Regions from separate parts of the Pectobacterium punjabense genome, predicted to be linked through region 4. Evidence: predicted binding sites of a transcription regulator. Region 4 holds the regulator's gene; each other region holds the start of a gene.
What was found. Region 4 encodes PurR, which represses purine synthesis genes. Its sites were predicted from a motif close to CANGCAAACGTTTGCNTG; they were not measured.

Region 1 (7,342 bases), 1.3 Mb from region 4:
GGCAACGTCAAGCAGAAGCTAAATAACATCGCCTATTCGCTGATTATCGGCGGTGCATTGGGCAATCTGTTTGACCGGACATGGCACGGATTTGTCGTCGATTTTATCGACTTCTATGTCGGTGACTGGCACTTTGCCACGTTTAATTTGGCCGATACCGCCATCTGTATTGGTGCGGCGCTCATCGTACTGGAAGGGTTTTTCAGTACGCATGATGATACTGATACCGTTAAGCAAAAGGGTCACTGATGTCTGAGACTGTGCAGCACAGCAGCGCGCTGCTGGTGCATTTTATTCTGACGCTGGAGGATGGCTCTGCGGCTGAATCCACGCGTGAGCGCGGCAAGCCTGCGCTGTTTCGTCTTGGTGACGGTAGCCTGTCTGACGCGCTGGAACAACATCTGTTGGGGTTGAAGCGTGGTGATAAACGCAAGTTTACGCTGCCGCCGGAGTCAGCCTTTGGACCGACCAACCCGAACCTGATCCAGTTCTTCTTACGTCGTGATTTTGCCCAGACCGGCGTGCCGGATGTTGGCACCATCATGCTGTTCAGCGGCGTCGCTGGGAATGATATGCCGGGGATTATCCGTGATGTGACTGAAGAGTCTGTCACGGTGGATTTCAACCATCCTTTATCCGGTCAGGCGATTACCTTCGATCTTGAAGTGCTGGACATCGATCCCGTACAACAGGAGGCATCACATGCAGATTCTGCTGGCTAATCCACGCGGCTTCTGTGCCGGTGTCGATCGTGCTATCAGCATAGTGGAACGTGCGCTGGAGCTTTTTGGTACGCCGATCTACGTTCGTCATGAAGTGGTACATAATCGCTATGTGGTTAATGGCTTACGCGAACGCGGCGCGATCTTTATTGAGCAGATCGAAGATGTGCCGGATGGTGCGATTCTGATTTTTTCGGCACATGGTGTTTCGCAAGCGGTACGTAATGAAGCCAAAAACCGCGACCTGACGGTATTCGATGCGACCTGTCCTTTGGTAACCAAGGTGCATATGGAAGTTGCCAGGGCCAGTAAGAAAGGCGTAGAAGCCATTCTGATCGGGCATGCTGGGCACCCCGAGGTTGAGGGAACGATGGGGCAGTACAGCAATGCGGATGGCGGCATGTATCTGGTCGAGTCCCCTGAGGATGTCTGGCAGTTACGCGTAAAAGATGAAACTAATCTGTGTTTTATGACGCAAACCACGCTTTCTGTTGATGATACCTATGCGGTAATTGATGCGTTGCGCGAGCGTTTCCCGCAGATTGTGGGCCCGCGTAAAGATGATATCTGTTATGCAACGACCAATCGTCAGGAAGCGGTTCGTCATTTGTCGGATAAAGCGGATGTTGTTTTTGTTGTGGGGTCTAAAAACTCCTCAAACTCCAACCGCCTTGCTGAATTGGCTCAAAGAGCCGGGAAAGCAGCTTATCTGATTGATGCAGCCGAAGATATCCAGGAATCATGGGTAACGGGCGTTGCGCAGGTTGGCGTCACCGCAGGGGCATCGGCACCGGATATTTTGGTTCAACAGGTGATTCAGCGCCTGAAAGAATTAGGCGGCAAGGTTGCGGTTGAAATGCAAGGGCGTGAAGAAAACATCGTCTTTGAAGTACCGAAAGAGCTGCGCGTTGAAGTTAAACAGATCGATTAGTCTGTTTCTGCGATAGGGCTTCGGCTCTATCGCTGTTATTCCCGTCTCTATCTCTCCTTGTATTCATTCATGAAAGTGTTAATGCATAAAAATGAATTTTTATGCGTTATCACGTATGGTTTATTTCTGAACGTTTCTGCTTGTCTTCAAACGCTTTAAGGCTTTTCATCGCTTTCAGATGCGATTCTGCTGGCTGTAGCTAGACAGTTTTGCTGATTTTCTGCGGCTTCAAACAGTATTTTCTAATCTGGCGGTAAATCCGCTGGCGATAGTGCGCAGCGCCCGTTAACCTGATGTTATTTTTATGTCGTCAGGATCAAAAAGAGAGAGGCATTATGAAAGATTCATCCATCCGTATTGCGGTGGTTGGTGCGGGCGGCCGTATGGGGCGTCAGCTAATTCAGGCTGTTGAGCAAATGGACGGTGTGGTACTGGGCGCGGCACTCGAACGTTCTGGCTCGTCCCTGATCGGAAGTGATGCTGGTGAGCTGGCAGGGCTGGGTAAAAACGGTATCACCGTGAATGAAAACCTGGATGCCGTGCAGAATGATTTCGATATTTTGATCGACTTCACCCGACCAGAAGGGACGCTCGCGCATCTGGCATTTTGCCGTCAGCATCGTAAGGGCATGATTATTGGGACAACCGGCTTTGATGACGCAGGTAAGGCGGCGATTAAGCTGGCTGCACAGGATATCGGGATTGTGTTTGCGGCGAACTTCAGCGTTGGCGTCAATGTCATGCTGAAACTGCTGGAAAAAGCAGCCAAGGTCATGGGCGACTATACTGACATCGAAATCATTGAAGCACATCACCGCCACAAAGTGGATGCGCCGTCTGGCACCGCGTTGGCGATGGGCGAAGCGATTGCTGATGCGCTGGGACGCGATCTGAAGTCCTGCGCCGTTTACGCGCGTGAAGGTCATACGGGAGAACGCGATCCTAAAAGCATTGGTTTTGCTACCGTGCGGGCGGGTGACATTGTCGGTGAGCATACGGCGATGTTTGCTGATATTGGTGAGCGCGTTGAGATTACCCACAAGGCTTCTAGCCGTATGACATTTGCTAATGGTGCCGTAAGAGCGGCTATTTGGATTGGTGCGAAGGAATCTGGTCTTTTTGATATGAGAGATGTGCTTTCTTTGGATGATTTGTAGTACTTTATTTTTTTTATAAAAAAATATCTTTATGAAAAAGGTGGGTTTTTTTGTTCTCACCTTTATTTTCATGTTTTTGGTTTGTTTTTGTTGTTATCACCGGTTTTTATTTGGGTTTTATTCTCTTTTTTCGTGATGGTTTACCTTCCCCACTGCCTAAATGTCCTTTGCTGGTGATTTGTTACCCTGATTTTAACAAAATTGTCTCGCAACCGTTTACCTGTCTAAGTTGATACGGCTTTTTACGTCAGTGGGCGGTTATTTATTTCGGAAAGCATAAAAATAAGAGAAAAAAAGCGGTTTGGGTAGACAATTGGGAAGACCATCATTAAAATGCGCCCAATTTGCCAAAAATTGGCCTTACAGGTAGTTTTTGCATTGATTTAGTGGCTCGAATCTGAATTAATATGCAAATAACGTGATTGTTTATTCCTTGGAGGGTGTTTTGATTAAGTCAGCGCTATTGGTTCTGGAAGACGGAACCCAATTCCACGGTCGGGCCATTGGGGCAGAAGGATCGGCAGTGGGGGAAGTGGTCTTCAATACGTCGATGACCGGTTATCAAGAAATCCTTACTGATCCTTCCTATTCCCGCCAGATTGTCACTCTCACTTATCCCCATATCGGTAATGTCGGCGCTAATGCCAACGATGAAGAATCCCCCTCTGTACAGGCTCAAGGTCTGGTTATTCGCGATTTACCTCTGATTGCCAGCAACTACCGTAGTGAAGGAAGCCTGTCTGAATACCTCAAACGCAACAACATCGTTGCCATCGCCGACATCGACACCCGTAAACTGACCCGTCTGCTGCGTGAAAAAGGCGCACAGAATGGCTGCATCATCGCGGGCGATGCACCGGATGCTGCCGTCGCACTGGAGAAAGCGAAAGCCTTTCCAGGGCTGAAGGGGATGGATCTGGCAAAAGAAGTGACGACGACGGAAAGCTACAGCTGGTTACAGGGAAGCTGGACGCTGGAAGGCGAATTGCCTGCGGCGAAAAACGAGAGTGAGTTGCCTTACCACGTAGTGGCTTATGATTATGGCGTGAAACGCAACATTTTACGTATGCTAGTAGATCGCGGTTGTCGCCTGACGGTTGTTCCGGCGCAAACGTCTGCTTCAGACGTACTGAAGCTTAATCCAGACGGTATTTTCCTCTCTAACGGCCCGGGCGACCCGGAACCGTGTGACTATGCGATTCGCGCGATCAAAACCTTCCTGGAAACGGATATTCCGGTGTTCGGTATCTGCCTTGGTCACCAACTGCTGGCATTGGCGAGCGGTGCGAAGACCATCAAAATGAAGCTGGGTCACCACGGCGGCAACCATCCAGTAAAAGATCTGGATAACAACTGTGTGATGATCACCGCACAGAACCACGGCTTTGCGGTGGATGAAAATAACCTGCCGGACACGCTGCGCGTCACGCATAAATCCTTGTTTGACCACACGGTTCAGGGAATTCACCGTACTGACAAACCGGCGTTTAGCTTCCAGGGGCATCCAGAAGCCAGCCCTGGCCCGCACGATGCCGCGCCGCTGTTCGACCACTTTATTGACTTGATTCAGACTTACCGTTCTTCAGCTAAATAATCAGGAGCGAGAAAATGCCAAAACGTACAGATATTAAAAGCATCCTGATTCTGGGCGCAGGCCCGATTGTTATCGGCCAGGCGTGTGAGTTTGACTACTCGGGTGCACAGGCGTGTAAAGCGCTACGTGAAGAGGGTTACCGCGTTATTCTGGTGAACTCCAACCCAGCAACCATTATGACCGACCCTGAAATGGCCGATGCAACTTACATCGAGCCAATTCACTGGGAAGTGGTGCGTAAAATTATTGAAAAAGAGCGTCCAGACGCGGTGCTGCCGACGATGGGCGGCCAGACCGCGCTGAACTGTGCGCTGGAGCTGGAACGCCAGGGTGTGCTGGCCGAGTTCGGCGTCACCATGATTGGTGCAACGGCAGACGCGATTGATAAAGCAGAAGATCGCCGCCGTTTCGACGTCGCGATGAAGAAAATCGGTCTGGACACGGCGCGTTCTGGTATTGCACATAATATGGAAGAAGCGCTGGCTGTCGCGGCTGACGTCGGCTTCCCGTGCATTATTCGTCCTTCCTTTACGATGGGCGGCACCGGTGGCGGCATCGCTTACAACCGCGAAGAGTTCGAAGAGATCTGTGAACGTGGGCTGGATCTTTCGCCAACCAAAGAGCTGCTGATCGATGAATCGCTGATTGGTTGGAAAGAGTATGAGATGGAAGTGGTGCGTGATAAGAACGACAACTGCATCATCGTCTGCTCCATCGAAAACTTTGATGCGATGGGTATCCACACCGGTGACTCCATCACCGTTGCACCAGCGCAAACGCTGACCGATAAAGAATATCAAATCATGCGTAACGCCTCGATGGCGGTACTGCGTGAAATCGGTGTAGAAACGGGTGGCTCCAACGTTCAGTTCTCGGTAAACCCGAAAACGGGTCGCCTGATCGTGATCGAAATGAACCCACGCGTATCACGTTCTTCCGCGCTGGCGTCTAAAGCAACGGGCTTCCCGATCGCGAAAATCGCGGCCAAGTTGGCTGTAGGCTACACGCTCGATGAGCTGATGAATGACATCACGGGTGGTCGTACGCCAGCGTCCTTCGAACCTGCTATCGACTACGTTGTGACCAAGATTCCGCGCTTCAACTTCGAAAAATTCGCGGGTGCCAACGATCGTCTGACCACGCAGATGAAATCTGTGGGTGAAGTGATGGCGATTGGTCGCACGCAGCAGGAATCCTTGCAGAAAGCGCTGCGTGGCCTGGAAGTGGGCGCAACGGGCTTCGATCCGAAAGTGGATCTAGACGATCCAGAAGCGCTGACCAAAATCCGCCGCGAGCTGAAAGATGCCGGTGCCGAGCGTATCTGGTACATCGCCGATGCCTTCCGCGCGGGGATGTCCGTCGATGGCGTGTTTAACCTGACCAACGTCGATCGCTGGTTCCTGGTGCAGATTGAAGAGCTGGTTCGTTTGGAAGAGCAGGTTGCAGAGAAAGGCGCTACCGCGCTGGATGCAGAATTCCTGCGCACGCTGAAGCGTAAAGGCTTTGCCGATGCGCGTCTGGCGAAGCTGGCTGGCGTGGCAGAAAGCGAAATTCGCAAGCTGCGCGATAAATTCGACCTGCATCCGGTCTATAAGCGCGTCGACACCTGTGCGGCAGAATTCGCCACCGATACGGCTTACATGTACTCCACGTATGAAGAAGAATGTGAAGCCAATCCGACTCAGGATCGTGACAAAATCATGGTGCTGGGCGGCGGACCTAACCGTATCGGTCAGGGAATTGAATTTGACTACTGCTGCGTCCACGCTTCTCTGGCGCTGCGTGAAGATGGTTATGAAACCATCATGGTCAACTGTAACCCTGAAACCGTTTCAACAGACTACGATACGTCTGACCGCTTGTACTTCGAGCCGGTAACGTTTGAAGATGTGCTGGAAATCGTCCGTATCGAGAAGCCAAAAGGCGTTATCGTGCAATACGGTGGCCAGACGCCGCTGAAACTGGCGCGTGCGCTGGAAGCCGCTGGTGTGCCGGTTATCGGCACCAGCCCGGACGCGATTGACCGTGCAGAAGACCGTGAACGTTTCCAACAGGCTGTGAATCGTCTGGGGCTGAAACAGCCCGCTAACGCCACGGTCGCGACCATTGAGCAGGCGGTAGAAAAAGCGCGTGGTATCGGCTACCCGCTGGTTGTTCGTCCTTCTTATGTTCTGGGCGGCCGTGCGATGGAAATCGTGTATGACGAAATCGACCTGCGTCGCTACTTCCAAAACGCGGTGAGCGTATCCAATGATGCGCCGGTTCTGTTAGACCGCTTCCTTGACGATGCTATCGAAGTGGACGTCGATGCCATTTGCGACGGCGAACGTGTACTGATTGGCGGCATTATGGAACACATCGAGCAGGCAGGGGTTCACTCCGGTGACTCGGCTTGTTCACTACCGGCTTACACGTTAAGCAAAGAGATTCAGGACGTGATGCGTCAGCAGGTTGAGAAGCTGGCGTTTGAACTTTGTGTTCGCGGTCTGATGAACGTGCAGTTCGCGGTGAAGGATAACGAAGTTTATCTGATTGAAGTGAACCCACGTGCAGCGCGTACGGTACCATTCGTCTCGAAAGCGACGGGCGTTCCGTTGGCGAAAGTCGCGGCACGCGTGATGGCAGGCAAAACGCTGGCTGAGCAGGGCGTCACCAAAGAAATCATCCCGCCTTACTACTCAGTGAAAGAAGTGGTGCTGCCATTCAACAAATTCCCTGGCGTTGACCCGATTCTGGGGCCAGAAATGCGTTCAACCGGTGAAGTGATGGGCGTTGGCCGCACGTTTGCTGAAGCGTTTGCCAAGGCGATGCTGGGCAGCAATTCGCACATGAAGAAAACCGGACGTGCGCTGCTGTCGGTACGTGAGGGCGATAAAGCCCGTGTGGTGGATCTGGCGGCCAAACTGCTGAAACACGGCTTTGAGCTGGATGCGACACA
Region 2 (7,342 bases), 2.0 Mb from region 4:
CTCTTTCATAGAAACAAAGAACGGGTTATTCAGCGTAGAAACCACCAGAGCAACCGTATCTTTGGCCAAGGCATTAGCACTGACAGTCGCGCTCAGCGCAACAGCGGAAACCAGAGTAGCCAGCTTTTTCATATTCATAACTCAATTCCTGTGTGAATGAAGGTTATTTACTGCTTTTGTTATCTACCAGAACCGCCAGCAAAATGACGACTGCTTTGACAATCATTTGGTAGTAAGAAGAAACACCTAATAAATTCAGTCCATTGTTGAGGAAACCAAGGATAAGTGCGCCGATCAACGTGCCAACAATACGCCCCTTGCCTCCTGCCAGACTGGTGCCGCCCAATACCACTGCTGCAATGGCATCCAGTTCATACCCTGTACCCGCTGTAGGCTGTGCAGAGGATAAACGTGCAACTTCAATAATTCCCGCCAGGGCAGACAGCAGCCCGCACAGGGAATAGACAATAATCTTGATTTTATCAACGCTGATACCGGATAAGCGGGTTGCGGATTCATTACCACCCAGCGCATAGATATAACGCCCCAGGCGCGTATGGTGCAGCATGTACCAGGTCGCGGCGAAGACGATAGCCATGATCCAGATTGGCGTCGGAATCCCCAACGGACGACCGATACCGAACCAGCCAAAAGCATCTGCCACGTCGGAAAAACCCGTATTAACCGGGCTACCGTTGGTATAAACCATTGTCACGCCGCGCAGTAACAACATCATGACCAGCGTAGCGATAAATGCCTGCACTTTGCCTTTAGAAACAATGATACCCGTGCCTGCGCCAATCAGTGCCCCCAGTGCCAGCGCACCAAATACTGCCACCAGCGCATTCACTTCAAGCCCAACAATGGAAGCCGCGACGGCACCAGTCAGCGCCAACAGTGAGCCCACCGACAAGTCGATTCCCGAGGTCAAAATCACCAGCGTCATACCGACAGCCATAATGGCGTTTACCGATGTCTGCTGGAGAATATTGAACAGGTTATTCAAGGTGAAAAAGTTAGGGCTCATGGCGGAAACAACCGCAATCAGGATCAGGAGCGCGATCAGCGATTTTTGCTCCAGTAACCACTCTTTGCTGAACCAGCGTTTTGCCGCGATAGATTGAGAACTCATGTCTGACTTACTCCTGCTTTGCGCCGTATTGCTTACCAACGGCCGCAGCCATCAGTGCTTCCTGGGTTGCTTGCTCAATCGGGAAATCACCGCTTAAGCGCCCTTCATGCATCACAATGATGCGATCGCTCATTCCCAAGACTTCGGGCATTTCGGATGACACCAATATGATGCTCAACCCTTCTTCTTTGAATTGATTGATTAGCTGATAAATTTCTTTCTTCGCCCCCACATCAACGCCACGCGTTGGCTCATCAAGGATCAAGACATTCGGGCGCGTCATCAGGCCACGGGCAATCGCCACTTTTTGCTGATTACCACCGGAAAGCAGGCCGATAGGCTGCGTCATAGAAGGCGTTTTAACGTTGAACAAGCGAATAAAGTCAGCGACCGCCAACTGTTCTTCGGCGTGTTTGAGACGACCACCAGCATGGCTGAAATAGCGCAGTGCGGTTAACGACATGTTTTCTTTTACCGACATGCCCAGCACCAGACCATCTCGCTTGCGATCTTCAGAGATATAAACGATGCCGTTGGCTAAACCATCCTGCGGTTTACGGGTCACCACGTCACGGCCATCAAGCGTCACATTGCCGCCAGTACGTGGTAGCGCACCGTAGAGAATCTTCATCAGTTCAGTTCGACCCGCGCCCATCAGCCCTGCGACACCCAGGATTTCACCTTTCCGTACCGTAAAGCTAACGTTGTCTACGCCAGGTCCAGACAGGTTCTGCACCTTAAGGCGAACCTCTCCCGGCGCTTTATTTGAGCGTGGGTACTGATCTTCCAGCTTGCGCCCTACCATCATTTCAATCAGCGTATCTTCCTGTAAGTCGCTTACCGGACACTCGCCGATAAACTGACCATCGCGGAAAACGGTAATGTCATCGCAGATTTCGAAGATTTCTTTCAAACGGTGGGAAATATAAACGATGCCACATCCCTGAGATTGCAGCTCTTTGATCACACTGAATAACGAAGCGGTTTCGGTATCGGTCAGGGCATCGGTGGGTTCATCCATAATGATGACTTTCGATTCAAAGCTCAGTACTTTGGCAATTTCCACCATTTGCTGATCGCCAATCGATAAATCCCCCACCATACGGCGACTGTCATAGCGCAAATTAAGGCGTTTCAGCAGTTTATCGGCTTCAGCATACATCTTGTTCCAATCAATTCGCCCGAAACGGTTGGTAAACTCACGACCGAGGAAGATATTCTCGGCAATCGTGAGCTGGGGAATCAGGTTAAGCTCCTGATGGATAATACCGATACCTGCTTCCTGAGACGCTTTCGGCCCGTTGAAATCCACCTCTTGCCCCAGAAAATGGATGCTGCCGGCATCTTTACGATAAATCCCGGTCAGGACTTTCATCATGGTGGACTTGCCCGCACCGTTCTCGCCCACCAACGCCATCACTTTTCCCGGGTAGACATTGAGTGCCGCACCGGAAAGCGCTTTAACGCCCGGAAAAGATTTCGTGATGCCTTGCAGTTGCAGTAAAGGTTGCATTGATACCTCAGAACGTTACGCCAGCACAAAGGATGACATTGGCATACGGTGAACACTCTCCGCTGCGAATGATGGCCCGGCTTTTGCCGCTTTGGGTTTTAAATTCTTCATGGCTGACATAGTGCAATGCAATTGAGTTTCCCTGGTGTTGTTCAAGTTGCTTCAATTGATCGAGTAACGCGTCATGGACCGCGGGGTTCTTTTCAATCATCTCTTCCGCCAGAATAGCGGCCTCGACCTGCATTTCACTGGTGACAACATTAACCACCTGCAAAAACGTTGGCACATTGTGCGTCAACGCCAGATCGATACGGGTCGTCGTTTCTGGAATCGGTAAACCAGCATCACCAACAACAAGGCTATCGGTGTGCCCCAGCCGAGCAATCACGGAAGAAATATCTGAATTCAATAATGCTGCTTTTTTCATCTCTCACCCCACCAGCGAAACGTTTCGCTGATAATATTCTAGAAAAAGAAGAGAGAAAGGCAATGAAGAAATAAAAAAAATGTGATCACTATCGAAACGTTTCGCTAACAAAAAATAAAGACAACATAATGTGGTTATCTACCCTAGATAATTCAGGTTTCAGGAAGATGGCAAAGGAAGGTATCTCGATGAGCTTAACCAAGCCGATCGCTTGTGTGAATAAATGCTGGCAACGTGAAAAATGACGGACGTAGATAGTTGATAAATAGAGAGATGGCGGGAAATAGCCCGCCATTCGACAATTGAAGATAACAGATTAGAGTTTACGGATCTGCTTCACATCCAGCTCGACTGAATTGAAGTCTTTATCCAACTCACCCTGGATTTCCACTTTATCCGTGGGCGAAATCATCTGACCATTCCAACGCTTGTGATCGATTTCAACTTCTATCGTGCCCGTCGCATCGCGGAACAGATAGTTCTCATCACCAATCCGTTTTTCAATATTGCCACTCAGCGTAACCCAACTGTCGTCACGCAGATCTTTAGCCTTAGCTACCGTGGTGAGGGTGTTCTGTGAATCGATGAATCCCCCTTTATGTGTGCCAACCGCAGGCGTTTCCGGGTTAACGAAACCACCGCCGCTTTGTGCAGCAAATACGGGTGCAGAAACCAGAGCGGTAATGGCGAATAACGCAGCTGCTTTTTTCATATTTTACCTTCCTTATTTTGCCTGTCGTTTCGCAGTCAACCTGCGGGAGTAATCGGTCTTCGAGAAGGATTAAAACAAACCGTTCTTAACAGAATCTTAAGGAGTCATCCTTTGCATTTTTATTTTTTTATCTTGCCGAAATCGCCCGATTTCAGCGATTTGTCCTGTACACATCACCCCACGATTTCGTATAAAACCGGGAAAGGCGTAAATACGACAGCGGTACATTCCCTGCGAGGCGGCCATGAGAATATTGTTAATTGAAGACGATCGCCTGATCGGTGATGGTCTAAAAGCAGGGTTGACCAAACTGGGCTTTAGTATTGACTGGTTTACGGAAGGTAAAGCGGGTGCTGCCGCATTAAAGGCCGCCCCTTATGATGCGGTGGTGCTCGATCTCAGCCTGCCGGGTATGGATGGGATGGATATCCTACGCCAATGGCGTCAGGCTGGACATGATGAACCGGTGTTGATTCTGACCGCCCGCGATGCGCTGGAACAACGCGTGGAAGGGTTGCAACAGGGTGCCGATGATTATTTATGTAAGCCCTTTGCACTAACGGAAGTCGCCGCTCGCCTACAGGCACTGATTCGCCGCCGTCACGGTCAGCTCCAACCCACATTAACGCACGGCTCAGTTTCCCTTGAGCCAGGCTCTCGGAGCGTCACGCTTAACAACGCGCCTCTCATATTAAAATCCCGCGAACTGGCGCTGCTGGAACTATTTTTGCTCAATCCCAACCGCGTACTCACACGTGTGCAGTTAGAAGAAAAGCTCTACGGGTGGGATGATGATGTCTCTAGCAACGCGGTCGAAGTGCATATCCACCACCTGCGCAAAAAACTGGGCAGCGGGTTTATCCGTACCGTACATGGCATTGGCTATATTCTGGGGGACGCACCATGAACCGACTCAGCCTGCGTTTACGCCTGGTTGCGGGTTTTACGCTGTTGACAGTGATGTGCTGGGGCGTAGCCAGTCTGCTTTCGTGGTCTCAAACGCGCCATAACATCAATGAACTCTTTGATACCCAGCAAATGTTGTTTGCCAAACGTCTGGCCACCATGAATCCCGATGAATTGCGAATCCAATCAACTTCTCTGCCCAAGACCAAAAGTCTGGTACATAAAGACCGAGGTAAACAGGATGATGATGCACTGGCCTTCGCCATGTTTACCCACGATGGGAAAATGGTGTTGAACGACGGTGAGAACGGCAAAGATTTCATTTTTGACTATAAGCACAACGGCTTCACCGACGGCAAACTGCGCGATGATAACGACACATGGCGCATCGTCTGGCTGACGACGGAGGATAATCGTTATGTGATTGCGGTGGGTCAGGAATGGGAATACCGTCAGGATATGGCGTTGGATATTGTAAAAACCAACCTGATGCCCTGGCTGTTTGCGCTACCGATCATGCTGGCGCTGCTGTTCTGGCTGGTAACACGCGAACTCTCGCCGCTAAAACAAATTGCCGCTGAGCTTCAGCAGCGTTCCCCCGATGACAGCACCCCGCTGGCAACGCAGCACATCCCGCAAGAAGTTCGCCCGCTGATTAACGCATTAAACCATCTGTTTTCCCGTATCAGCGACATGCTGGTTCGGGAACGCCGTTTTACCTCCGATGCCGCTCACGAACTGCGTAGCCCGCTAGCGGCGCTGAAAGTTCAAACCGAAGTCGCACAGTTAGCGCATGACGATGAGGCCATGCGTCGCCATGCATTAATGAATCTGGATAAAGGTATCGATCGCGCCACCCGGCTGGTAGATCAGCTCCTGACGCTGTCGCGACTGGATGCCGAATCGTCTCCCGAAGGGATGCACCCCGTCCAGTTCAATGAACTCCTGCAACAGGCGGTGATCGCGCATTACCACACGGCGCAAACCGCAGGTATCGAACTCACGCTGGACTTACCGGATACTCAGGTTATCCGGCAGGGTCATCCGCTGCTGCTAACGCTGCTAGTGCGCAATCTATTGGATAACGCCATCCGCTACAGCAATGAGGGGGGGACGGTAAATCTGACGCTGACGGAACGTGGATTTAAGGTAGCCGATAGCGGACCGGGCATCAGCGATGAAGCGTTGGCAAGAATCGGCGAGCGTTTTTATCGCCCACCAGGGCAGGAAAAATCTGGCAGCGGTCTGGGAATTTCCATCGTGAACAACATCGCCACGCTGCATCACATGCGGGTTACATTCATCAATCAGCCCGAAGGCGGGCTGATTGTGTCGGTTAACTGGTAGAAGCTGTAGGATGTTACGTTCAGGTGTTGGGATAAGATCGAGATATACGGTCGACCACGGGGCGAGGTATCCCTGCGGGAACCTCATCCCCGTGTTTCCCTAATAACCAACAACGAGTCGCTGCATACGTGTTAATGATAGCGAGTACAAAGAGATCACTTAAATCTCGACCTGTATCCCCAGTTCGATCAGCCTGTTCGGCGGTATTTCAAACTGATCCGCCGCCCGCAGCGCATTGCGGCTGAGCATCATGAATAGCTTACCGCGCAGGCGCAGATACCATGGACGCTCACCGATAATCAGCGATTCATTGGACATAAAGAAAGACGTTTCCATCATTTGGCAAGTCAGCCCATCCTGCCAACAGCGCTGAAAGACTTCCTCTACATCCGGCGTCTCACGCCAGCCATAGTTAGCGATCACGCGCCAGAACGTCGGAGAAAGCTGTTCAACCGTCACGCGTCGCGCGTTCAATACATAGGGTGCATCCTCTGTTCGCATGGTCAACAGCACCACGCGCTCATGCAGGATCTTGTTGTGTTTGAGGTTATGCAGCAGCGCAAACGGGATCACACGTGTCGCACGCGAGAAATATACCGCCGTACCAGGAACCCGCGTCGGTGGGGATTTCTCCAGCGACGCAATCATGGCATCCAGCGAATTACCATGCTCATGCAGCCGGCGCAGTAACCTGAAGCGCTCGCTTTTCCACGTCGTCATGATAATAAACATCACCATGCCCAGTGCCAGCGGTAGCCATCCACCGGACAAGATCTTGACCACGTTTGCCAAAAACATGGGTAGGTCAATCATCAGCAAGCCTGCCAAAAAAACCCATGCCAAATAGCGGTTCCAAAGCCAGTTTTTCACCGCCACCGTACAGAACAGAATGCTGGTAATCACCATCGTGCCCGTTACCGCAATACCGTAAGCCGCAGCCAGATTGCTCGAATGCTCGAAGCTGACGATCACGATGACAACAGCGATATACAGCATCCAGTTAATGGCGGGAATATAAATCTGACCGGATTCCATATCTGACGTGTGTACGATACGCATCGGCGGTAAATAGCCCAACCGCACTGCCTGGCGCGTCAGGGAGAAAACGCCTGAAATTACCGCCTGCGAGGCAATGATCGTCGCCAGAGTCGCCAGCACCATCAGCGGAATTAGCGCCCAATCAGGTGCCAACAGGAAGAACGGGTTTTTGATCGCCTCGGGGTTCTTTAGCAGCAACGCGCCCTGCCCGAAGTAATTTAATACCAGCGACGGCAGCACTACCGTAAACCACGCCAGACGAATAGG
Region 3 (7,342 bases), 1.2 Mb from region 4:
TTGATGGATAAATTGCGCAACAGGGGAATCGTCATCATGATCCTGCGGCCCTACGTTGGCGTGATGAATACTGGCATGGTAGGTTTCTACTGGCTCGGCAACGGCGTTCACGGGGTTAAGCTGTTGTTCCATTCTGGCCTGCGGCCACTGTTCCACCATAATGCGGCGATTGCTGGCAAAACGCAGTGCGGAAATCATTTCCGCCGAAGGGGAGGTCGTGACGGCTACCGACAGCGTTTGTTCATCAATGCTGAGCAATAATGCCTGATAACGCCGGCACAGCGTCTGTAACTCGCTGAGCGTATGCTCGGAGGAGAAGGACGAATCTGTCATGATTAACCCGCCGTATTATCAAAACGGAAAACGTCCTGACAGGCGGCTTGCAGGCTCTCTGCGCCGTTATCTGTGGCACAGTTTTTCGTCCAGTGTGAAGCACCAGTTTCGGTATCCCACGTTGGCGTCAGAATAACGCGTAGCCCTTGCAGAGTAGATTGCCCAGTGAGCGTAATCACCCCTTGGGCGACGCTAACGGCGCTGACATAGCGTGAAGATTTGCTACCAGGAATTCCCTGATTACCTGCGTTGCAGGCCGTAAACGCCGCATTTTCCAGGCCGCAGAGATCGACTGGCGTTTTATAAGACACCATCGTTTGTAGCATGTCTGTGAGCGCCGCCTTTTGCAGATAACCTTGATAGGCGGGGACGCCAATGGCGCTGAGGATAGCAATGATCGCAATCACGATCATCAGCTCAATCAGTGTGAATCCTTGTTGTGTTGTCATGTTGATTTCCCTGTTGTTGCATATAAATTTTGTGGCACATAAATATTGCGGTACATAAACCCATACGGATGGCGGCAGCATAGGAAAGGGAGCGAAGGCTGACGAGCAGGAAAATGTGAAACAGGAAGGCGCTACGACATGTTTTTAGCGACTTGCAGAGGATTGAAAGTTTTTTGCGAGCAGAGACGCAATTTTCACGCTGTTGGGACAGGAAGTCCGCGCGGGATTCGTAGTTTGTGTTGTTACGATGGTGTACGAGAGAATGATATGTAGAGAGGTGAACGAGGTGCGAAATAGCACCTCGCCGATAGAAATAGAGGAGCGATTAGATAAAGCGCATGGATAAATCCAGTGCCTGTACGTGCTTGGTTAATGCGCCCACCGAGATATAATCGACGCCGGTTTCTGCATAGCCACGTAGCGTGTCGAGCGTGACATTGCCGGATATTTCCAGTAGTGCACGGCCTTGTGCCAAGCCAACCGCTTCCCGAATATTATCCAGACTAAAATTATCCAGCATAATGATATCGGCACCAGCCTCTAGCGCCTGCTGCAACTCATTCAGTGATTCGACTTCAACTTCTACCGGAACATCGTTGCGCAAAGCCTGTGCTTTTTCTACCGCATTTTTGATTGAGCCAGCGGCGATGATATGGTTTTCCTTAATCAGGAAGGCATCGGATAGGCCAAGACGATGGTTATCTCCACCGCCGCATGATACGGCGTATTTCAGTGCGGTTCTCAGCCCCGGCAGCGTCTTGCGGGTATCCAGCAGTCGAGTGCGCGTTCCCTGCAAGACGGCAACATAGCGGCTGACTTCGGTTGCGACGCCGGACAGCGTTTGCAGGAAATTCAGCGCTGTGCGCTCACCGGTCAGAAGCTGTTTAGCAGGCCCCGTGATCTCACACAGCGTTTGATTGGGGGTGATAGCCTCGCCATCGGCGACGTGCCAAACGATCGTTGTCGTGTCGCCCAATTGAGAAAAGACTTCTTCAAGCCAGCGCGTACCGCAGAATATGCCTGCTTCGCGCGTGATAATACGCGCGCTGACGGTCTCGTTGTCGGGTAACAGCAGAGCGGTAATGTCTTGATTAGCATCGACGATGCCACCTAAATCTTCACGCAGTGCCAGTTGCACGCTGGCGGGGATATCTTGTGAAATACGAGCGAGCAAGGCTTGCTGGCGTTGTTCCTGACTGTAGCGACGCGTTGACATGACAAAACTCCGAAGGGGGATTCGGAGGTCTATGCTACCTTGTTTATATCAGGACATCCAGAATGAATAGCCTTTGTAATTCAATGCATTACTTTCTTTAACTTTCCGGCGAACATGCGTGGTCGCCGGAAAGGAGATGTCATTTTAGAAGTTGTAACCGACGACCAGGTAATAGCCCCAACCGGTAGATTTCACTTCAAACGGACCTTTGCCGAAATTGAGCTCTGTGCCATCAGCCCATTGGCCACCGTTGTGGAAATAGCGTGCGACGAAAGAGTAGTGCCAGTGGTCGTAACCCAGTGCCAGAATATGACTGGAGGCAATGGAGTTGTTAGTGCGGCTTGAATTCGATTTATCACGTAGTTCTGAACCGAAATCAAAATTGGTGAAGCTGATATACGAGATGTTACCGCCCATCAGAGAGCCCAGCGGGTAGGAGTATTTCACTTTTACGCGGTAGCCGTCCCACTCATTTTCGTTCGCTGCGCCGTAGTTCTGCCATTGGTATTTGGCATAACCGTTCAGTGATAGCGACAGGTCGGTACCGGTATCAATATCGGTACCTAACCCCATGTACCAGGTGCTTTGGCGTGAACCGCTGTTGCGCCCCTGATCGTAAATAACGTTATTGGCGATGTACCACTCTTTAAACGGACCAAAGCTCAGGTCAGCTCCCGTCAGTTTATCAATCGAGAAGCGTGGTTCGATCTCGACAAACAGTGGGGAGCCTTTGTCCCAAATGCCACGGCTGTCGGGATCGCCACCAAAAAATTTAGGCGCATCGGCGTAACCGTAGAAATCGAACCAGTCTTTACGCGCAAATGCTTCATATTCCAGGTAGGTCGTGCTGTTCAGTTGCGGTCCGAAACGCGTATGGGCGCTGCCGACGACGTTAACGCTTTGGTGCCACCAGTCGGAGAGGTATTCAGCTTTATTGCTATTGCTGTCGGCAAGAGCTGGCATTGAGCATGACAGTGCGAGCAAGGTGCCTGCGGCGAAAGTGTTTTTCATGTTAAGTACCATAGTGTTAGACGTTATTTACGCCGAGCGTAAGACCGCAAAATAAATTTTGGTAATATCAAAAAAAATCAGGAGATAATTTTGCCATGCATTTTAAGTAAAAATAGACGCAATGCACGAAAACGATTGCCTTTTATTGTGTTATTACATTTGTAATGTGACTTTAATCACACAATGAGATTGGGATTTTATCTTGCTAAAAAAGATGTGAAAGTCGAAAAAGGCAGGAAAATGGCTAAAACATCACAAAACGAACGGTAAAATCTATTGATATCCAGTTGGATAGATAGGATGACGTGAAACATGGTATCTTGGAGCCGAGGACTTTTAGCTCCAATTGATTTTTCGCTTGATTCAGCCGGCAAACGATACGATGCGAGGTTATCGCCGATGCTTTTGGAAAATGGCTGGTTATCCGACATTACACACACGCCTTCGCCGCATTATGATGGTCGCCCGAATAACGAGGTGCCTTCCTTACTGGTGATTCACAATATCAGCCTACCGCCCGGTGAGTTTGGCGGTCCGTATATTGACCAGCTGTTTACGGCGACATTGGACCCCACTGCGCATCCTTATTTCGCCGATATTTCCCATTTACGCGTCGCGGCACATTGCCTTATTCGTCGCGATGGGCAAACCACGCAGTATGTGTCTTTCGATCAGCGCGCCTGGCATGCCGGTGTTTCGGTGTTTGAAGGTCGTGAACGCTGTAATGATTTCTCTATTGGTATTGAATTGGAAGGTACGGATACGCTGCCTTTTACCATGGAGCAGTATCACTCACTGGTTATGATTACACGCCTATTAATGCGGGCTTATCCTATTACACCGTCTCGAATTACCGGACATAGCGACATTGCTCCGGGCCGTAAAACCGATCCCGGTCCGGCATTTGACTGGGACGGCTATCATCGTCTGCTACAAGAAAACTGGAAAGAAAACAAAGGGAGTCTCGATCAATGACGCTGTTTACACTGTTGCTTACGCTGGCATGGGAACGGTTGTTCAAACAGGGGGAGCATTGGCAGATCGATCATCGGCTTGACGTTGTATTCCGACACGTTCCCTCTCCCTCTTTATTTCAAACGCTGTTCCTGACGTTATGCAGCATGGGAATTGTGGTGGGACTGCTGTGGCTAACGAGTGGCATTCTGTTTGGCCTGATTTCTCTTTTGCTGTGGATTGTTATCAGCCTGATGTGCATTGGTGCGGGTGAGATTCGCCAACACTATCGACGTTATTTGCAGGCCGCACAGCGCGGCGAGGCGGATGCCAGCCGGGAAATGGCGGCGGAACTGGCGTTGATTCACGGTTTACCCGTTGGTGCTGGTGAAAGCGAGCAGCTAAAAGAGCTGCAAAATGCATTGCTATGGATAAATTTCCGGTTTTATCTGGCTCCGCTGTTTTGGTTCGTTGCCGCAGGACCATACGGGCCGGTTGCACTCGTGGGGTATGCGTTTTTGCGCGCCAGACAAACCTGGCTTGCTCGGCATAACACGCCGCTGGAACGTGCGCAGTCTGGTGTCGATCGTTTGTTGCATTGGCTCGACTGGATTCCCGCTCGTTTGGCTGGTGCGGCTTACGCGTTGCTGGGACATGGTGAAAAAGCGTTGCCTGCCTGGTTCGCATCGCTAGGGGACTCTCGCAGTTCGCAATATTGGGTGTTAACTCAGTTGGCTCAATTTTCTCTGGCGCGTGAATCCCATAGCGAGCCCGTAGAAACGCCCAAAGCCGCCGTGACGCTGGCGAAAAAAGTGACGCTGGTGCTGGTGGTGGTTGTCGCGCTTCTGACGATATACGGTGCGCTGGTCTGATGTTTGTTGGGCGTTGGTAGGAAAAATAATGGCCGACAAGGTCGGCCATTGAATCGAGAAAATGTGGTTAAGGCAGAGGTTTACTTAAGCTGATTTTTCTTTTTGATGAAGTAGCCCACGCCCAGAATAACCAGCCAGACCGGGATCAGCATGACGGAAATCTGAATGCCCGGCGTCAGGAACATGATGACCAATATCCCCGCCAGGAACAGCAGGCAGAGGTAGTTACCCAGCGGATACAGCAACGCTTTAAACTTGGTCACCGTACCTTCTTTGTCCTTCTGTGCACGGAACTTCAGGTGTGCCAGACTGATCATCGCCCAGTTAATCACGAGAGCAGACACGACCAACGCCATTAATAGCTCGAATGCTTTGCCGGGAATAAGGTAGTTAATCAGCACGCAGAGTGCTGTCGCCAGTGCGGAAATACCGATTGCGACAACCGGTACGCCACGGCTATCGACGGTCTCCAGCACTTTCGGGCCATTACCCTGTTTTGCTAACCCGAACAGCATGCGGCTGTTGCAATAAACACAGCTGTTGTAAACCGACAGTGCTGCGGTCAATACCACGATGTTCAGTACCGTAGCTACGACGTTGCTGTTCAGTTCATGGAAGATCATGACGAACGGGCTACCGCCTTCTACAACTTTTCCCCACGGATAAAGTGACAGCAGGATAGCAAGTGAACCGATATAGAAAATCAGAATACGGTAGATCACCTGATTGGTCGCGCGTGGAATACTTTTCTCTGGGTCATCTGCTTCTGCCGCGGTAATCCCCACCAGTTCCAGCCCGCCAAATGAGAACATGATAACGGCCATCGCCATCACCAGACCGAGCCCGCCATTCGGGAAGAACCCGCCTTGCGCCCACAGATTGGTCACGGTGGCTTCCGGCCCACCTGTACCGCTGATCAACAGCCAGCCGCCGAAGACGATCATGCCAATAATCGCAGCGACTTTGATGATGGCAAACCAGAACTCCATCTCACCGTAGACTTTGACGTTCGCCAGATTGATAGCGTTAATCAGTAGGAAGAATACCGCGGCGGATACCCAGGTCGGAATATCTGGCCACCAGTACTGGACGTAAATCCCTACGGCACTGAGCTCAGCCATGGCGACCAGAACATACAGTACCCAGTAGTTCCATCCAGATGCAAAGCCCGCGAAATCGCCCCAATATTTATAAGCAAAGTGGCTGAACGATCCGGCTACCGGTTCTTCAACCACCATCTCGCCCAGTTGGCGCATAATGAGAAACGCGATCAGTCCGCCAATCGCATAGCCTAACAGGACTGATGGTCCGGCCATTTTGATTGTTTGTGCAATACCAAGAAAGAGGCCAGTACCTACCGCGCCACCCAAGGCAATCAACTGAATATGACGGTTTTTCAAACCACGCTTTAGCGTGCCGTCCGTTTGTTGATTATCCATCAAATTTAACCCTCTGCCTGTGCAAGTAAAAAATACGCTGCGTATTATTGACTGTACGTTTGTGTAATTTTATTTTTACGGATTGATTTTTCTTAAATTAAGAAACTCTCTACCGTTTGCCAAAGAATAGTGGTAAGTACGCAAGATTGCACTGATTTCTTATAGCCTGATAATTAAAAACTATCGTCACATCAAAATTTTTATCTCTCTTCGATTGAACCCCTGATGATGAGAAATAGGTGGGGAATTTGAAAGGCGATACCTCTTTTGGCTTACTCCCTTTTATTGCCTGTTTATCCCCGCTGTAAAAATAGTGTTTACCCCGATAGAGGGCTACTGGTAATCACGCTATCTTTATAAGAATAAAAATCCTTATTTTTTGAATAAAAATTCATTATTTGTGCATTTAAACGGTTCAGCACCGCCTGCTTTACGTTTCAAAAAAGTTAAAATATAGACAGGGGGGATTAATGGTAATACCACAGGCGGGCTATCACTTTGCCGCATGTTTCTCGTGCATTTGTTAAAATCTGGTGGGATTGGTGATTTAGCTCAAGGTCCTTATGGACAGAAGGTGAATACTTTGTTACTTTAGCGTCACGTTTTTGAAATTGGTATTACCAATTGACTCCGCGCCATTCGCAGAGAAGAATTCACCATGGCATACAGCAAGATCCGTCAGCCCAAACTGTCAGATGTGATTGAAAAGCAGTTGGAGTTTCTGATCCTTGAGGGAACCTTGCGCCCCGGCGAGAAGCTCCCACCGGAGCGCGAACTGGCAAAACAGTTCGATGTTTCCCGCCCTTCTCTGAGAGAAGCCATTCAACGCCTGGAAGCCAAAGGTTTACTTTTGCGCCGTCAGGGTGGTGGTACCTTCGTTCAAGCCAATCTATGGCAAAGCGTCAGCGATCCGCTGGCAGAATTACTGAGCACACATCCCGAATCACAGTTCGATCTTCTGGAAACGCGTCATGCGCTGGAAGGCATTGCTGCCTACTATGCGGCGTTGCGTGGCACAGAGTCTGATTTGCAGCGTATCCAGGATTGTCATGCCGTGATTGAGAAGGC
Region 4 (7,342 bases):
TACAGGACGAAGAAAAAACGACAACGTAAAAGGAATAGAACAAAGGAAGGGAAAACAAGAAATGGTGCGTTCAATTGGACTCGAACCAACGACCCCCACCATGTCAAGGTGGTGCTCTAACCAACTGAGCTATGAACGCATTGAGATACCGCGCTGCCTGTCTGACAGCGGGACGAATAGTAGCGAGCAAGGGGAAATCTGGCAAGAAGAAAAATGCAATTTTGTGCGTTTGCCGGTGCGATTGCTGAGCTTATATCCATCCCGCCGTTTTTTTCGACGATACCCGTCATTCTTCAAGCGGCTTGTGCGTTGGCTGCCTTTAAATACTCGTCCCATCGTGGGCCTCGTCCTAAAGGGTCAACGCCTTGGCGTTGTTCAAAACGCCAGCGTTTTATCTCGCAACTCGAATTATTTAGGGTAGAGCACAGAGTGAAACGTTATCTAACGGGCGGCTCGCGCTAAAATTTGCGCTGCCGGCTGGCGCTGAAGAAAGCGAATCCGCGTCACCATCATCACGGCTGCTGCTGTCAGACCAATGATGAAACCACACCAAAATCCCGCTGGGCCCATGCGCGGTACGATGACATCGGTTAACGCCAGCAGATAGCCGCTCGGTAATCCCAATACCCAATATGCCGTCAACGTAATATAAAAAATTGAGCGAGTATCTTTATAACCGCGCAGTACACCGCTGCCGATAGCCTGAACCGCATCGGATATTTGATAAACGGCGGCTAAAAGCATGAGCTGAGAAGCCATTGCGACCACCAGAGGGTCCTGATTGTAGAGCAGGGCGATAGGCTCACGCAGTAGCGTGGTAAAAATTGCCGTACAGCTGGCTAACGCCACACCGGCCATGATGCCGGTGTGCGCGGCAATGCGGGCGTTTTCAACCGATCCTTCCCCTAAACGGTGTCCGACGCGAATGGTCGTGGCGACGCCAACCGAAAGTGGGAGAACGAACATCAGTGAACTAAAATTCAGGGCAATCTGGTGACCGGCCACATCAACGACACCTAGCGGTAGCACCAACAACGCCACCACCGCAAACAGGGTCACTTCAAAAAGCAGGGCTAGCGCGATGGGTAAACCGAGGCCAAACAGTCGTTTGAGTACGGTAAAATCCGGCCGGAATGTCGGGCGATGAAGGCGGATATCGCGTAGCCAGGCGGCGCGTCGGGTATAAAACATCATCAACAGCATCATGATCCAGTAAACCGATGCAGTAGCTACACCGCAGCCTACGCCACCCAGTTCGGGCATGCCAAATTTACCGTGGATAAAGATATAGTTAATCGGGATATTGATTAACAGCCCAATGAATCCAATCATCATGCCGGGATAGGTTTTTGATAGCCCCTCACACTGGCAGCGCAACACCTGGTAGAACAGATAGCCAGGAACGCCCCACAGCAATGCATGCAGATAGCCGATGGCTTTTGCTGCGAGTTCCGGCGAATCGTCGCTCATCAGATTGATAGCATATTCCCCCTGATACAGCACCAACATTGTCAGCAGAGAAATAATGGCGGCCAGGAAAAAAGATTGTCGTACCTGATGAGAGATGCGATCGCGACGGCCGGAACCGTTGAGCTGTGCAACAACAGGCGTTAACGCCAACAGCAGACCGTGGCCGAAAAGAATGGCGGGTAGCCAAATCGACGTCCCGACTGCGACGGCGGCCATATCGGTGGCGCTATAAGCACCTGCCATGATGGTGTCAACCACCCCCATTGATGTTTGGGACACTTGCGCAATAATGACAGGAACAGCAAGCGCCGATAATTTACGCGCTTCTGTCAGATACTGTTGCACGGATACCTTCCTTGAATGACTTAATTTTGCTAGCGGGATGAATAATTTGGATGTGAAAAACGTCAAGAACAAAATGAGCGTGTTATTGTAACGACTTAATAAAAGTAAACCAGCATGAAAGAGAATATATTCTTTTTGTTACGCTGCGGTTTCGATAGCGTTTGACGTTCGGTATTCCGGTTTGGTTTTCCGTGGAATATCGTGCACACTGCACAGCGTCATTTCTTTGTTTTTAAGAGGCAAACCGCATGTTTACCGGTATTGTTCAGGGCACCGCACCTGTGGTGTCAATTGAAGAAAAATCCAATTTTCGTACTCACGTTATTCAACTTCCTCCCGACCTGTTGCCAGGGCTCGCGCTCGGTGCATCGGTGGCGCACAACGGCTGTTGCCTGACGGTGACGGCTATTGATGGCGATCGTGTCAGTTTTGATCTCATGAAAGAAACGCTGCGGCTAACGAATCTGGGTGATATTCATGAAGGCGATGTCGTGAATATTGAGCGGGCGGCGAAATTCGGTGATGAGATCGGTGGACATGTGATGTCGGGCCACATTATGTGTACGGCGGAAGTGGTCAAGATTCAGGTTTCAGAGAACAACCATCAAATTTGGTTCCGTCTGGCAGATGAAGCGCTGATGAAATACGTGCTGCATAAAGGTTTTGTCGGGATTGACGGTATCAGCCTGACGGTGGGCGAGGTGACCCGCGGGCGCTTCTGTGTGCATTTAATTCCAGAAACGCTGAACCGCACAACGTTGGGGCTGAAGCGTTTGGGCAATCGCATCAATATTGAGATCGACCCGCAAACACAGGCCGTGGTGGATACCGTCGAGCGCGTGTTAGCCAGTAAACAGGTGAACGACCTCGGTAAAGAAGAGTAATGCTGCATTCCCTATTTTTTGTAAACCGGACGAGCAACATCGTCCGGTTTTTTCTTTTCTGTTAGCGAGAAACACGCAACCCGCCGTCTATTCCATCCCTGCTGAAGACGATCTGCCAGAGCTGAAGCTCTCTTGCTCTGAATGCTCCGGCACACGCATTCAAATAGTAGCTGAACATCCGACGAAAACGTTCAGAGTAGTGTGTGGCAAGCTGCGGCCATCCTTGTTGAAAGCGCGTATGCCATGCCATTAATGTGCGATCGTAATCAACACCGAAATTGTGCCAATCTTCCATCACCATGTCAGGCTCACTCGCCTGCGCAATGTGCACAACGGATGGAATGCAGCCGTTGGGGAAGATGTATTTATGAATCCAGGGATCGAGGCGTGAATCGGTTGAATTAGCACCGATAGTATGCAGCAGGAACAGCCCATTGGGCTTTAGGCTGCGGCGTACAATACGAAAGTAGTTATCATAGTTGCGTGGCCCTACGTGTTCAAACATACCTACTGACACCGCGCGGTCAAAGTGCCGATCGAGATCGCGGTAATCCTGTAGTTTGATGATGACATCCAGTCCCAGGCAGCGCTGTTGTGCCAGCGTCTGCTGTTTTCGGGAAATGGTGATACCGTAAACGGAAACCCCGTAGCGACGCGCCGCGAACTCAGCAAGCCCGCCCCAGCCACAGCCGATATCCAGCAGTGTCATGCCGGGTTTAAGCTGGAGTTTTTCACAAATCATCGTGAGTTTATCTTCCTGCGCGTGTTCCAGCGTTTGTGCCTGTTTCCAGTAGGCACAGGAATATTGCATGTAAGGGTCCAACATGAGGGAAAAAAGGTCATTACCCAGATCGTAATGCAATTCGCCGACGACTCGAGAGCGTCGGCGGGATTGCAAATTCGTGATGCGGGCAGTGGCGATTCGCATAAGATCGTGCAAACGGCGAGGGAGTGTGTCCTTTAGCCCTGCACGTAGGACAAGATGGAAAAACATATCCAGCCGTTCACACTCCCACCATCCGTCCATATAGCTCTCCCCTAATCCCAGCGAACCTTCCCGCAAGACGCGTTTAAAAAAACCAGGGTGGTTAACGCAGATATCAAAAGGGCGAGTGCCGTTAATAGTGATACCCGCCGTATTCAACCTGTCTTGCATGATTTTCAACCAGGGCGTGGTATGGCTATGCTGCTCTTTCGCATAAGGTGTACCCATCATGTCTCCTAAATTTTTCACGTGTGAAAGTATGGAAAAACATACCTGGACAGCACTTACCGCAGATGATGTACCAGCTGTCACCAGAGAAAAAGGAAGAAGAAATGCGCTAATAAGCAGGTAGTTAATGCGCTTATAGGCAAGAAGAACGCGTATCCGCTTACGTGCGGCTATCGCTATTCTGGGTTTTATCAGTGAAAGTGAAACGCAGTTTTCAGTTTAAATCTGCTTCAGCCAGCACACAAGGAAATTGGCTGAAGCAGACAAGGAAAGCGGGTGGGAATAAGAAAAATCGGTCTATGTTGAGTCGCCGAGGTTAGCGGCGGTAATCGAGGAACGGGCCGTCGGCAACTGAGCGACGTTCAATCAGCGTTGGGTGCACTTCAATGACGTGTGCATCTTCCCGCTTACTGGTAATGCGATCCAGCAGCATCGCGAAAGCGGACTGTCCCAGACGCTCCTTTGGCTGGTGGATGGTGGTCAGCGCAGGCGTAAAGAAACGCGCGTGGCGCACGTTGTCATAACCGATCACCGAAATATCCTGTGGCACGCGCAAACCCAGTTCGTCAGCCGCACAAATAGCACCCATTGCCATGATATCGCCGCCGCAGAATACGGCCGTTGGCCGCTGTTTCTGTGCGAGGATCTGATGCATGGCTTTGTAGCCGGATTCCGGTTCGAAATCGCCCCGCACGACCCATTCGTCGCGTACGGTAATGTCGGCTTCTTTTAAGGCTTTTAAAAAGCCAAGGTAGCGCCCGTTACCCGTGTTGCGCTCTTGTATTCCGGGGATGGCACCAATATCCCGATGGCCGCGTTCAATCAGATAGCGGCCTGCCATATAGCCGCCCTCAAAGGCGTTATCGATGATGGTATCGGTGAAATCGCTGTGCATTTGGCCCCAGTCCATGACGACCATGGGAATGCTGCGATAATCTTCCAGCATGCCCAATAACTCTGGCGGGTACTCGGCACACATCACAAGCAGACCGTCGACGCGTTTTTGCGCCAGCATCGAGAGATAAGCGCGTTGTTTGCCGATATCGTTATGAGAATTACACAGTACCAGCGTGTAGCCTTTGGCATAACAGCTGTTTTCGACCGCTTCAATGATCTCGGCGAAATAGGGCGCTTCGCTGGATGTAGCCAGCAAGCCGATAGATTTGGTGTGATTAACTTTGAGGCTGCGGGCGACGGCGCTAGGCGAATAGTGCAATTCCTTGATTGCTGCCCTGACGGCTGCCTTAGTCTCTTCGGCGACGAAACGTGTTTTATTGATCACGTGCGATACGGTTGTGGTGGAAACGCCAGCACGTTTTGCCACATCTTTAATCGTTGCCATCTAAAAATGACTCCTGAACTTACCTGTTACAGACGTAAGTATATTGTTAATCGTTTGCCTACGTTTAAAGTTCTTCTTCTAAGCTAAAAAACAGGATTTCAGAAGGAGAATGCCGAATGTTATACCGAAGGGATCTGGCTTGACGTTTTTCGACTGGCACGCAGCGCTTTCATAAACAGCGGATTGTGTCCGATTTATCATGAAAGTGAAAGGGCTAATTTATACTATTAGTGATGCATCCGTCGGAGATTTTTCGCTAGAATTATGAAAGAATCGTAATAACCCTATTATTTGTAGCTTTAACTGTCTACGTGGGTTCGGCTGTGAATGATGGTGTCTTTTTTTTCAGATGAAGTTTCAGATGAAATTTGTTTGCTAATAAGGAGTGGTTTATGGATACAGATCTGAAGATGTCTTTGCTGACAACGGTTGGCTCGTTGGCTGTGATCATCGCGTTTAGTTTCATTGCGGTGTTGAACTAACCTTCAGTGCTTTTTGCGCAGGTTAGGTATTCAGACAGGTTTATTGCACAAAACGTGTCTGAATACGCTTCTGTTCGGCGTGCTATCGCTTAACGAATGGTCTGTGGCGTCACCACGCGACGCGCCCCAACATAGTGCTCCTGCCAATAATCTTCACTTAGCTTGCTGATACGAATATCTGAACCTGTACGCGGTGACTGGATAAATTTGCCTTCCCCCAGATACACCCCGACGTGATCGGCAGCCCCACGATTGTTGATGCGGAAAAAGACCAGGTCGCCACTTTCCAGCTCACTCTTTTTAATCGGCGCGGCATCACGCAGATGGTACATTTCGTTCGCGGTACGAGGGATTTGGATCTTAACGACGTCTTTATAGGCGTAATAGACCAGCCCGCTACAGTCGAAACCAGTAAAAGGAGACGATCCGCCCCAGTGGTAAGGTTTACCGATCTGGCTCATCAGTTTATTCATTGCGGTCGTTTTGGCGTGTTGATAGCGTTTTTTATGCGCTGCGCTCAGTGTCATGCCCTTTTCTGTGGGCGCTGGATTTTTATCCACTTTTCCTTTGAGTGCTGTCTTCTTCAGCCCGGTTTTGACTCTGGCCTGTGCAATGGTCTGCCTGTCGTCTTCAGGCTTCAGCTTTTTAAGGTTTTTTTTCACTAGCGCAGGTGTGCTGCTTTGCGTCCGGGATGGCTTCTTTTCTACCGGTTTGTTAGCCGTACGGGGTTTGGATTTATTGCTGACGGTGGCAGGTTCTGGCTTTTTGCTTTTGATTGGCGCTGGTGACTTAGCATTACCCTTTGTTTGACGGCTTTTCTTATTCGTTTCTTCAACGGCGCTTTTCTTCGGCGTAGAATGCGGGGTATGCGGCGCAGCCTGAACGACGTTCAGGGATAGGTTACTGAAAAATAATATAAAAAGAGTAATAAATAAGCGCATAATAAAAGTGACCGAACATAATCCTTAACTCGCTCAATCCGCACAGTATTCCTGAAAACGGCGTCATAAAAAAGTGGGCATGGCCGCTTTATTCATACAGAATAGTGAAAAAACGTTAATAGTTGTTTTTTCGTCTGATTTATCAGCGTTTTCTGGCGTTGATTTCATCAATGATGAATAATCAGTAGAAAAATAACCCTACAAAAAATGGCGTTTTTTTGTGGCTATTGGCATCGGTACAATATCATTGAGTCAATGTCGCTGTCGTAACACTTTGACGGCGACTCATGGCTAGCGTTTTGGACGTTAGCCATCCTATAGGTTTAAGGAAGCAAGAAGATGACGACACCGACAATTGAAAAAATTCAGCGCCAAATTGCTGAAAACCCGATTCTGCTGTACATGAAAGGTTCCCCAAAATTGCCAAGCTGCGGTTTTTCTGCACAGACCGTCCAGGCATTGTCTTCATGTGGCGAACGTTTTGCTTATGTTGATATTTTACAGAACCCGGATATTCGAGCTGAACTGCCGAAATACGCGAACTGGCCGACATTCCCACAGCTGTGGGTGGATGGGGAACTGGTTGGCGGTTGTGATATCGTGGTTGAAATGTTTCAGCGTGGCGAACTGCAACAGCTGATCAAAGAAACGGCTGATAAATACAA

Region 1: a site for PurR is predicted at 3,016-3,033, ahead of carA (glutamine-hydrolyzing carbamoyl-phosphate synthase small subunit). Genes of this name have one in related genera too.
Region 2: a site for PurR is predicted at 3,085-3,102, ahead of rbsD (D-ribose pyranase). Genes of this name have one in related genera too.
Region 3: a site for PurR is predicted at 3,134-3,151, ahead of E2566_RS17920 (nucleoside-specific channel-forming protein Tsx). Genes of this name have one in related genera too.

Annotation. Positions count from the first base shown of each region.
Region 1 covers NZ_CP038498.1:4,032,301-4,039,642, reverse strand. Annotated here, with positions in the region: gene lspA (signal peptidase II) at 1-249, shown strand, start outside; gene fkpB (FKBP-type peptidyl-prolyl cis-trans isomerase) at 249-722, shown strand; gene ispH (4-hydroxy-3-methylbut-2-enyl diphosphate reductase) at 703-1,653, shown strand; gene dapB (4-hydroxy-tetrahydrodipicolinate reductase) at 1,989-2,810, shown strand; gene carA (glutamine-hydrolyzing carbamoyl-phosphate synthase small subunit) at 3,256-4,404, shown strand; gene carB (carbamoyl-phosphate synthase large subunit) at 4,419-7,342, shown strand, end outside.
Region 2 covers NZ_CP038498.1:4,724,701-4,732,042, forward strand. Annotated here, with positions in the region: gene rbsB (ribose ABC transporter substrate-binding protein RbsB) at 1-138, opposite strand, end outside; gene rbsC (ribose ABC transporter permease) at 164-1,132, opposite strand; gene rbsA (ribose ABC transporter ATP-binding protein RbsA) at 1,140-2,645, opposite strand; gene rbsD (D-ribose pyranase) at 2,653-3,072, opposite strand; gene E2566_RS21385 (YgiW/YdeI family stress tolerance OB fold protein) at 3,389-3,784, opposite strand; gene qseB (quorum sensing response regulator transcription factor QseB) at 4,029-4,691, shown strand; gene qseC (quorum sensing histidine kinase QseC) at 4,688-6,037, shown strand; gene kup (low affinity potassium transporter Kup) at 6,197-7,342, opposite strand, start outside.
Region 3 covers NZ_CP038498.1:3,944,755-3,952,096, reverse strand. Annotated here, with positions in the region: gene gspE (type II secretion system protein GspE) at 1-333, opposite strand, end outside; gene ppdD (prepilin peptidase-dependent pilin) at 336-782, opposite strand; gene nadC (carboxylating nicotinate-nucleotide diphosphorylase) at 1,108-1,998, opposite strand; gene E2566_RS17920 (nucleoside-specific channel-forming protein Tsx) at 2,143-3,009, opposite strand; gene ampD (1,6-anhydro-N-acetylmuramyl-L-alanine amidase AmpD) at 3,409-3,984, shown strand; gene ampE (beta-lactamase regulator AmpE) at 3,981-4,835, shown strand; gene E2566_RS17905 (amino acid permease) at 4,916-6,274, opposite strand; gene pdhR (pyruvate dehydrogenase complex transcriptional repressor PdhR) at 6,933-7,342, shown strand, end outside.
Region 4 covers NZ_CP038498.1:2,725,942-2,733,283, reverse strand. Annotated here, with positions in the region: tRNA gene E2566_RS12300 (tRNA-Val) at 63-139, opposite strand; gene E2566_RS12295 (MATE family efflux transporter) at 442-1,815, opposite strand; gene E2566_RS12290 (riboflavin synthase subunit alpha) at 2,064-2,699, shown strand; gene cfa (cyclopropane fatty acyl phospholipid synthase) at 2,761-3,912, opposite strand; gene purR (HTH-type transcriptional repressor PurR) at 4,229-5,254, opposite strand; gene cydH (cytochrome bd-I oxidase subunit CydH) at 5,647-5,736, shown strand; gene E2566_RS12270 (C40 family peptidase) at 5,826-6,677, opposite strand; gene E2566_RS12265 (Grx4 family monothiol glutaredoxin) at 7,017-7,342, shown strand, end outside.